Regions from separate parts of the Cellulosimicrobium sp. MI9406 genome, predicted to be linked through region 3. Evidence: riboswitches for the same ligand, from Rfam matches in the RefSeq annotation. Region 3 holds a riboswitch; each other region holds the start of a gene.

Region 1 (3,264 bases), on a different contig from region 3:
CGTTCTGGTTCCCCGTGGGGTACGCGGCGGGCTACCTGCTCGTCCTGCTGTTCGTCGCGGGCCCCCTGCGGCGCAGCGGCGCGTACACGATCCCCGACTTCGTGCACGCCCGGCTCGACTCCGTGGTCGCGCGCCGCGTGACGAGCGTGCTCGTGCTCGTCATCGGGTGGCTCTACGTGGTGCCGCAGCTCCACGGGGCGGCGCTCGTCATCACGAGCGTGGCCGCGGTGCCGCCGTGGGTCGGCTCGGTGGGGATCGCGGTCGTGGTGAGCGCCGTCGTCGCCGCGGGCGGGATGCGCTCCATCACGTTCGTCCAGGCGTTCCAGTTCTGGGTCAAGCTCACCGCGCTCGCGGTGCCGCTCGTCTTCGTGCTCATGGCGCTCGGCGGGGCGTTCGAGCCCGGCGGCGCCGTCGTCACGTTCGACCCCGCCGCCGTGTTCCCCCACGAGGCCGGGCCGGGCGGCCTCGACGCGTACGCCACGGTCTCGCTCCTGCTCGCCCTCCTGCTCGGCACGACCGGGCTGCCGCACGTCCTCGTGCGCTTCTACACCTCGCCCGACGGCGGCTCGGCCCGCCGCACGACCGTGGTCGTGCTCGTCATGATCAGCGTGTTCTACATGGTGTCGAGCACGCTCGGGCTCGTGGCGCGGGTCGTCGCGCCCGACCTCGCGGCGCCCGGGGTGGCGGACACGGTCGTCCTCACGCTACCGACCCGCCTCGTGCCCGGGCTCGGCGGCGAGCTCCTCGCCGCGCTCGTCGTCGCCGGGGCGTTCGCCGCGTTCCTCGGGACGTCGTCGGGGCTCGTGGTCGCGCTGGCGGGCGTCGTGAGCCAGGACCTGTTCGGCGGCACCGTGCGGTCCTTCCGCTGGTCGGCGGTCGCGTGCACGCTCATCCCCCTCGCCTTCGCGCTCGTCACCATCCCGCAGGGCCTCGTGACGAGCGTCGGGACGGTGTTCGTCTTCGCCGCGTCGGCCCTGTCCCCCGTGATCCTGCTCGGCGTGTGGTGGCGCGGCCTCACCGCGCGCGGCGCGGTGGCGGGCATGGTCGTGGGCGCCGTCCTGTGCGCGACGGCGCTGCTCGCGTCGTCCGCGCTCGTCGCCGCGGGGTACGGGAGCCCGTCCGGCAGCACGGCCGACGGCGTCCCCGGCGTCGTGCGCGCCCTGCTCGCCCAGCCCGCCGCCTGGACCATCCCGCTCGCGACGGCGACCGTCGTCGTCGTGTCGCTCCTCGACCGGCGCGGCCCGCCGCTGCGCACCGACCGGTTCCTCCGCCGTCTGCACGTGCCCGAGCGCCGTCGAGCCTGAGACTCGTCGCACCGGGAGCTCCGACGACCCTCCGCATCTCACCTGGCGGGCGCTCTCGACCGCATGTCGGATGGGTCGTAGGATCGTGGCAACCATCCAGAGCGGTCGAGAGTCCTGGCTCGACGACACCGCAGCAACCCGCCGACGGAAGCCTCCCGAGGACAAAGGTGCTAACGCCAGGGTCGATGGAGTGACGCATGACCTCAGAGGCATCCTTCGCGCACCGTCCGGGCCGTCCGCGGCCGACGGTGTCGTTCGAGCTCATGCCCCCGCGCCGACCGGACGCGGCCCCGAAGTTCTGGGAGACGGCACGCCGTCTCGTCGCGACGCACCCCGACTTCGTGTCCGTGACGTACGGCGCCGCGGGCACCGACCGCGCGACCGCGCGCCAGGTCGTCGGACGCCTGCTCCAGGGCACGCCCGTGCTGCCGATCGCGCACCTCACCTGCGTCGGGGCGTCGCGCGAGGACGTGGAGTCGGTCATCACCGACTTCCTCGACGAGGGCGTGCGGAGCTTCCTCGCACTGCGGGGCGACCCGCCGCGCGACCAGCCGGACTGGCAGCCCGCGCCGGACGGCGTCCGGTCGTCGACCGAGCTCGTCGCCCTGCTGCGCGAGGTCGAGGCGTCGCGCTGCGCGTCCGACCCGGCCGTCGCGCTGCGCGGCGCGGCCCGGCCGCTGACGATCGCCGTCGCGACGTTCTGCGACGGCAACCCCGCCGCCGGCACGACGCGCACCCAGGAGGTGCGACGCCTCTGGCAGAAGCAGCAGGCCGGCGCGAGCTTCGCGATCACGCAGCTCTTCTACGACGCGTCGTCGTACACCGACTTCGTCGCCGAGGCCCGCGCGGCCGGCGTGACGATCCCCATCCTCGCCGGGCTGCTGCCCACGACGGAGCCCGCGCGGCTCCGTCGCGTCGAGGAGCTCACGGGCGTGCGCGCGCCCCAGCACCTGCTGGACGCGCTCGACGCCCTGCCCGACCCGGAGGCGCAGCACGCCTACGGGATCGCGTACTCGGTCGACCTCGCGCAGCGCGTCCTCGACGCGGGCACGCCCGGTCTGCACGTGTACACGTTCAACAAGCACCGCGCCGCTCTTGACCTGCTCGAGGGTGTCCACCTCGGCGGCGGGTCGGTCGGGACCGGGGGCGGCGCCAGCGCCGCCGCCGCCCCGCTCGTCCCGGACCTGGCCAGCGGGCCGTGGGTCACCGGCACCTCCCTGCCCACGACGAGCGCCGCCACGCACGGCGCGCCCGTCTGACCGGTCCTCCGGACCAGCAAGAGGTTTCGATCATGGCCACTTCCGTACCCTCCCCTACCCAGAACCTGGTCGGCTTCCCCGCCGGCACCGTGCTCGGCTACCCGCGCATCGGCCGCCGCCGCGAGCTGAAGAAGGCCGTCGAGGAGTTCTGGGCCGGCAAGACCTCGGCCGAGGAGCTCGAGGCCACGGCCCGCGAGCTGCGCCTCGCGACCGTCCGCCGGCTCGTCGACCTCGGCCTCGGCGCCGACGACGCGTCCGTCCCCGGCTCGTTCTCCTTCTACGACCAGGTGCTCGACGCCGCCGCCTCCCTCGGGGCGGTCCCGTCGCGGTTCGCGTCGCTGACCGACGACGCGGGCCGCCTCGACCTCGCGGGCTACTTCACCGTGGCGCGCGGCCAGGGGGACGACGCCCCGCTCGAGATGACCAAGTGGTTCGACACCAACTACCACTACCTGGTCCCCGAGATCGGCCCGGACACCCCGATCCGGTTCGTCGACGACCGCGTCGTGCGCGAGTTCGTCGAGGCGAAGGAGGCCAGCGTCGTGACGCGGCCCGTCGTCGTCGGGCCGGTCACGTTCCTCGCGCTGTCCAAGGCCGCCGACGACGCGCCCGCCGGGTACTCGCCGCTCGTCCGCCTCGACGACGTCGTGGCCGCCTACGCCGACCTGCTCCGCGCGCTCGCCGCCGCGGGGGCGCCGTGG
Region 2 (3,264 bases), on a different contig from region 3:
GCTCCCGTCCCGTTCGTCTCGCCGGCCGCTGCTCGGGTCGCGCCCCACGCGAGGTAGTGGGCCGTGAGGTCGTACGCGTCGGGACCGTCGAGTCGGGCCCGGCGCAGCACCTTGCCCTCGGCATCGCGTGCGACCGCGAGCACGTGCGTGCGCGACGCCGCGCGGGCTGCCTCGTCCGGCCCGCCGCTCGACCCGCTGCGCGAGCGGGCGAGCCGCCGCAGGCCGTCGCCGAGCCCGGGGACGCGCAGCGCGGCCGTCGCGACCGCCGTCGCCACCGGCGCGAGCCGCACCGCGGGACCGGACACGCCCAGCGCCACCTCGACGTCGCGCAGCCCCCGCTCGAGCCCGGGGAGCGTGAACGGCTCGGTGCCGCCCGCGGTGACGCCCCGCACGCGCCGGCCGGGGCCGACGTCGAACGTGACGACGCGCGCCGCGATGCGCTCGCTCCGGAGACCGCCGTCGCGCCACGCGTACGACGGCTCGAGCGCCGTCTCCAGCGCGCTCACGCGCGTGCCGCCGCTCACGCCGCCGCCGGTGGGGAAGTAGCCGATCTCCAGGCGCACCGCGTCGGCGCCCTCCTCCTGGAGCGCGAGCGCCCCCGAGAGGTTGCCGGGCACCCAGTCGTGGCCGAACGCCGTGAGCAGCGCCGCACCCGTGCGCCGGGCGCGCGGCCCGAGCTCGTCGAACACGCGCCGGATGAACGCTGGCTCGCCCGTCGAGTCGAGGTACACCGCGCCCGCCTCGATCGCGGCCTCGACCGCCGGGCCGCCGTGCCGCCCGAACGGGCCGACCGTCGAGATCAGCACGTCGCCCGGTTCGACCAGCGCACGCACGGTCCGCGCGTCGTCGACGTCCGCGACCGCGGTCTCGAGCGGCGTGCGCGCAGCGGTGCCCGACGGCGGGCTCCCGGCCTCGCGCGAGCCCGCGGGCTCGGCGCGGTGACGGGCCGCGGACGGTGCCGTCGCGGACGGTGCCGCCGCGGTCCGTGCGGTCGCGGTCGGTGTCTCCGCGGCGAGGTCGGCGGCGAGCGCCTCCAACCGGTCCTGGGACCGACCCGCGAGCACGGGCCTCGCGCCGCGGGCCACGAGCTCGTGCGCGACGAGCGTGCCCGTGTAGCCCGTCGCGCCGAGGAGCACGATGCGGCCCGTCGCCGGGGGAGGGGTCGGGGCGTCGGTCATGGGGTCACCTTTCGCCGGAACCAGGGATCCCGCGAGACTACGGAGCGGTGCCGGGGCTCGCGCGTCGGCGGGGTCCGGCCGCTCCCTGCCCGCGCTCGCCCGCGGCCCGCGTGGTGTCCTGGCGGTATGGACCGACAGCCTGACGACCCGCGGCGCGAGGACAGGCCGCCCGACGACGGTGGACGGCCCGACGGGCCCCGGCCTGGGCTCGTCGGGGTGCTGTGGTGCGTCGTCGTCATCGTGGCGGTGCTGGTGGTCGGCGTCGCGATCGGGTTGTTGGACGGCCGCTAAGGGCGCGCCACCGGGCGACTCCGCCGGCCCCTTGGCCGAGCAGTTCCTGCCCATCAGAGACCTCACCCCGTTCCCGCCGAGACGACCCTGTGCCGGACGCGCCTTGCGCGGCTGGGGAGCGGGTGCTGCGAGGCGACCTGGGTTCGGCACCGCTCCGAGGGCGCGGAGCCCGGCGGACACGAGGAGCGTTCTTGCTGTCCGTCGGCGGATGAGGTAGACATCTGCCCAGGTCACGAGTGTCCAGCGATACGCCCTCCGCGTGCTGGTCCGGCAACCGCGCCCCTCGCGCACGGTGCCCCAGGAGGAAGACCGGCCCCCGGCCGACCGGCCGAGGGAAGTGCGAGGTCGACGTCCGCCTCGGCCGCACCGCGACGGTGCGCGCCGACCGGTCGTCGGCCCTGAACGAAGGGCTGTACCGATGTCCGTCCTCACCCACTGGGTCCGCACCGACGAGGCGTGCCGCGTCCTCCTCACCGCCGACGGAGGGCTGATCTGCCCCGTCCACACCGGCGTCCCCCGCCCGACGCCGTCCCGCGCGTGCGCCGTCGGCGCCGGACTGACCCTGTGCCAGGTGTGCCTGCGGGGTAGTTCGTACTCCCACGGGACCTTGCGGGTGCAGCGTTCCGTGTGCGCGGACTGCCTCGCCGTCGACTCGCGTCTCACCTCGGCACTGGGCGTGCCGTCGCTCGCGCCGCGCCACCAGGACGACCCGATGAAGCCACGGATGCGCGCCTACGTGACGCTGGTCTTTCCCGAGCGGTGGCGCCTGGCGCGCGCCACGGGTCTCCCCGTCCTCCGGCTCGACCCGAGCGCGCCGTACTGGGGCCGGCGGACGGTCCAGGACGGCATCATCGAGGACGCGATGCGTTCGCGGCCCGAGCGCCTCTTCACCTGGCACGACCACTGGGCAGCCCACGGCAGCTTCGACGACGCCGCCCGCCGCGCGGCCTACCTCGCGTGGGTGCGTGCCGTGCATCCCGCAAGCGTGGTCGCCTCCGCGAAGGCGGGTGAAATCTGATGAGGGTGGCGCACCGTCCCGCCGGCACCCGTGACGGCATCGGGCCGGTGCGGTACGAACAGGTCATGCCGCACGCGTATCCCCCCGACCCGACGTTTCCCGACGACGGCGGCGCAGAGCGCGCCGTGTGGGAGGCGCTCGTCGCGCAGCTGCCGGACGACGCGGTCGTCGTCCACGGCCTGCACCTCCAGGAGGACGAGCACGAGTACGAGATCGACGTGCTCGTCGCGTGGCCGGGAGTCGGGATCGCGGCGATCGAGGTCAAGGGCGGTTACGTCGACCGGCACGAGGGCGCGTGGTACCAGGGCAGCGGCGACCGTAGGCACCGCATCGACCCGGTCCGTCAGGTGCAGGGGGCCCGGCACGCGCTCCAGGCGCTGCTGCGTCGTCGCGGCCTCTGGGCCGGCGGGGCGCGCACCGCGCACCTCGTCGCTCTGCCGCACCGGTACGTGCCGGCCGACTGGTCGTCGCTCGACCTGCCGCGAGACATGCTCGTCGACCGCACGGACCTGGAGCGGCCGCTCGGCGTGGCCGACCGCGTCAAGCACGCGATCGAGCGCCACGGCCAGGGGCACGCGCCGCTCGCCCTCGACGACGTCCCCGACCTCGTCGAGTCGCTCACCGGGGGCTTTCCCAGCCAGGCGGAGCACCTGGCGCTCGCGGCGCAGCACGAGACGCGGCTCGAGCAGATGACCCGCGACCAGTCCCGCACGCTCGACGCGCTCTCGGAGGTGCACCGGATGCGCGTCGTCGGCGGCGCGGGGTGTGGCAAGACGT
Region 3 (3,264 bases):
CACGACGAAGCCGGTGAGGTCCGGGGCCGCGCGGGTCGCGGCCACGAGATCGGCCATCCCCGCGACCCCGTAGGGCAGGGGGATGCTCATCCCTGACCACATCGCCTCGTCGACGAGGCCGGCCAGCGTCTCAGCGTGCTCCAGGGCCAGCGGTTCCAGCCGGAAACCGTGCCCCGAGAGGACGACGTCGTGCAGCACAGCGCATATCAGAGCACACGCGGAACACCGCGCCAAGAGGGTCCGGCGACGCGGTGGACAACGCTCGGCGACGCTTCGGTGAACGGGCTCCGCCGTCGGCCGCCGACGCCGGTCAGACGGCCGGTCCGCAGCCCGCCGCGTCGGCGAGGAAGCCCGCCGCTGCGGTCGCGAACAGCCCTTCCAGGCCGGACCCCGCGGGGACCGGGCGGGGGTCGTCCACGACGGCCCAGCAGCCGTCGACGACCTCGTACCGGGTGGTCGGTCCCTGCTCGACGTACGCGCGCACGGCCTCGACGAGACGCACGACGTCGGCGCCCGTCGTCCCGACGCCCACCGAGGCGCGGATCGCGCCCGCGTCGTGGCCGAGGCGCGCGAGCAGCGGGTGCGCGCAGAACCGGCCGTCGCGCACACCGATGCCGTGCTCGGCCGAGAGGTAGGCGGCGACGAGGCCCGGGTCGTGGCCCTCGACGGCGAACGTCACGACGCCGACCGGGTCGACGGCGTCGTCCCACACGCGCACGACCCGGACGCCCGGGACGGCCTCCAGGCCCGCGACGAGGGCCGCGCGGAGCGTCGTCTCGTGCGCGTGCAGGTCGGCCGGGTCGAGCGCGGCGAGCGCGTCGCACGCCGCCGCGAGCGCCGCGGCGCCCACCACGTTCGGCGAGCCGGCCTCGTGGCGTGCGGGCGCCGTCTGCCACTGCGTCCCGGTCACCGCGACCTGGCGCACGGCGCCGCCGCCCGCAAGGTAGGGGGTGCCCGCGTCGAGCCAGTCGCGCCGCCCGACGAGCGCCCCCGCGCCGAACGGCGCATAGGTCTTGTGCCCCGAGAACGCGACGTAGTCGACACCCGACGCGGCGAGCGAGAACCCGCGGTGCGGGACGAGCTGCGCGCCGTCGAGCACGACGCGCGCCCCGGCGTCGTGCGCGGCGCGGACGACCTCGGCGACGGGCAGGGACTCGCCCGTGACGTTGGAGGCGCCGGTCACGGCGACGAGCGCGTACGGGAAGCGCGCGAGCTCGGTGCGCAGGCCCGAGAGCGTCTCCGCGACGGACGCGCCGCCCGCGAGGACCGTCGCGCCGCCGGCGCGCTGCCACGGCAGCAGGTTCGCGTGGTGCTCGACGTCGAGGACGAGCACGCGCCCGGGCGTGCCGTCCGCGTTCGCCGGGACGCAGCCCGCGAGGAGGTTGAGCGAGTCGGTCGTGTTGCGCGTGACGACCGTGACGTCGTCCTCGCGCGCACCGACGAACGCGCCGATCGTGCGGCGCGACGCCTCGTAGAGCGCCGTGGACACCTGCGAGAGGTAGCCCGCGCCGCGGTGCACGCTCGCGTAGAGCGGCAGCACCTCGGTCACGCGGTCCGCGACCGAGCGCAGCGCCGGGGCCGACGCCGCGACGTCGAGGTTCGCGTACGGCACGCTGCGGCCGTCGACGAGCGGGACGAGCGTGTCCCCGCCGACGACGGGCAGGAGCGCGGGCGCGTCGACGAGCGCCGCGAGGTCAGGGGCCGGGGCGTCGGTGGGACACGAGACGTCCGCGAGAGCAGTCATGGCACAGTCCTCCAGGGTCGTCCGGGGAGAACCTCCCCGCGCTTGCCGCCCGCCGGTCGGCGTGCGGCCTGGTCGTCACCCGGGGCACCCCGCCGCGAGAGGAGGGTTGCCGGCCAGCAAACCGGGGTTTCGCGCTGGCACTCATGACCTGCGGACCAGGATGTCCGCGCGGACGGTGACGTGTCAACCGGTGGTCACGGCGTCTCGGATGGCGGGACGCGGCGCTCCGCGTCATAAGCCCGCGCGTCGGAGCCACGCGGCGTCGGGCACCTCCACCCCGGGCCGCTCCCCGAGACGGGCGTTCCGCACGTCGGACGCGTGGCGTACGATCCGAGCCAACCATCCGGAGCGGCCGAGTGACGTGGCACGTCGACGCCGCAGCAACCCCCCGGACCGCCTCGGCGGCCGGGCGCAGGGTGCTACTGCCACGATCGATGGAGGAGGACTCTCATGAGCGACCAGTCCCAGCAGGCGTCGGCACCCTGGCCGGCACCCCCCGAGGCACGTCCCGCCGTCGGCTACGCCGGCGACCTCACCCCGCAGCAGGCATGGGACCTGCTCGCGCACGACGAGCGCGCCGTGCTCGTGGACGTCCGCACCGAGGGCGAGTGGCGCACCATCGGCGTGCCCGACGCCACTCAGCTCGGCCGCGACGTCCTGTTCGACGAGTGGGTGACCCCGGCGGGGCCCAACCCGCGGTTCCTCGACCGGCTCGTCGAAGCGGGCCTGACCCCCGGCGACGAGCGCCCCGTCGTGTTCCTGTGCCGCTCGGGCCAGCGGTCGATCGGCGCGGCGCGCGCGGCCACGGCCGCCGGGCTCGGGCCGTCGTACAACGTGCTCGAGGGCTTCGAGGGCGCCCAGGGGTTCTCGGGCCTGCGGGACGTCGAGGGCTGGAAGGTCCGCGGGCTGCCCACCACGACGTTCGACGAGGCCGCCCGATGAGCGCGGTCGTGCCCGGCGGCTCCGGCCGCAAGCCCCTGCCCGCGAGCGCCCGTCCCGCGACGCTCGCCGTGCGCGGCGGCCACGCGCGCACCGAGTTCCAGGAGACGTCCGAGGCGCTGTTCCTCACGCAGGGCTACACGTACGACCGTGCGGCGGACGCCGAGGCGGCGTTCAAGGGAGAGCTCGACCGGTTCGTCTACTCACGCTACGGCAACCCGACCGTGCACACGTTCGAGGAGCGCCTGCGCCTCCTGGAGGGTGCGGAGGCGTGCTACGCGACGGCGTCCGGCATGTCGGCCGTGTTCACGGCGCTCGCCGCGCTGGTGCGGTCCGGGTCGCGCATCGTCGCGGCGCGCGCGCTGTTCGGGTCGAGCCTCGTCATCTTCGACGAGATCTTCGCGAAGTGGGGCGTGCGGACGGACTACGTCGACGGCCACGTGCTGTCGCAGTGGGAGGAGGCGCTGTCCACCCCCGCGGACGTCGTGTTCTTCGAGACGCCGTCCAACCCCATGCAGGACATCGTCGACGCGCGGCGCGTGAGCGAGCTCGCGCACGCCGCCGGCGCGGTCGTCGTGCTC

The links. A riboswitch is a leader RNA that binds a small molecule or an ion and turns the genes downstream of it on or off. The one in region 3 is predicted to bind S-adenosylmethionine.
Region 1: it holds a riboswitch for S-adenosylmethionine, as region 3 does, so the genes downstream of both, MT994_RS01840 (methylenetetrahydrofolate reductase) here and MT994_RS07665 (aminotransferase class V-fold PLP-dependent enzyme) in region 3, are expected to answer to the same signal.
Region 2: it holds a riboswitch for S-adenosylmethionine, as region 3 does, so the genes downstream of both, MT994_RS00810 (hypothetical protein) here and MT994_RS07665 (aminotransferase class V-fold PLP-dependent enzyme) in region 3, are expected to answer to the same signal.

The regions. Positions count from the first base shown of each region.
Region 1 is NZ_JALIZI010000001.1:417,223-420,486, forward strand. Features, by position in the region: gene MT994_RS01835 (cation acetate symporter) at 1-1,304, shown strand, start outside; SAM riboswitch class I at 1,394-1,496, shown strand; gene MT994_RS01840 (methylenetetrahydrofolate reductase) at 1,502-2,563, shown strand; gene metE (5-methyltetrahydropteroyltriglutamate--homocysteine S-methyltransferase) at 2,596-3,264, shown strand, end outside.
Region 2 is NZ_JALIZI010000001.1:178,817-182,080, reverse strand. Features, by position in the region: gene MT994_RS00820 (ubiquinone biosynthesis protein UbiD) at 1-1,178, opposite strand, end outside; gene MT994_RS00815 (hypothetical protein) at 1,305-1,469, shown strand; SAM riboswitch class IV at 1,698-1,815, shown strand; gene MT994_RS00810 (hypothetical protein) at 1,888-2,487, shown strand; gene MT994_RS00805 (NERD domain-containing protein) at 2,553-3,264, shown strand, end outside.
Region 3 is NZ_JALIZI010000003.1:454,206-457,469, forward strand. Features, by position in the region: gene MT994_RS07660 (GNAT family protein) at 1-198, opposite strand, end outside; gene MT994_RS07665 (aminotransferase class V-fold PLP-dependent enzyme) at 311-1,744, opposite strand; SAM riboswitch class IV at 1,778-1,893, opposite strand; gene MT994_RS07670 (rhodanese-like domain-containing protein) at 2,195-2,686, shown strand; gene MT994_RS07675 (O-succinylhomoserine sulfhydrylase) at 2,683-3,264, shown strand, end outside.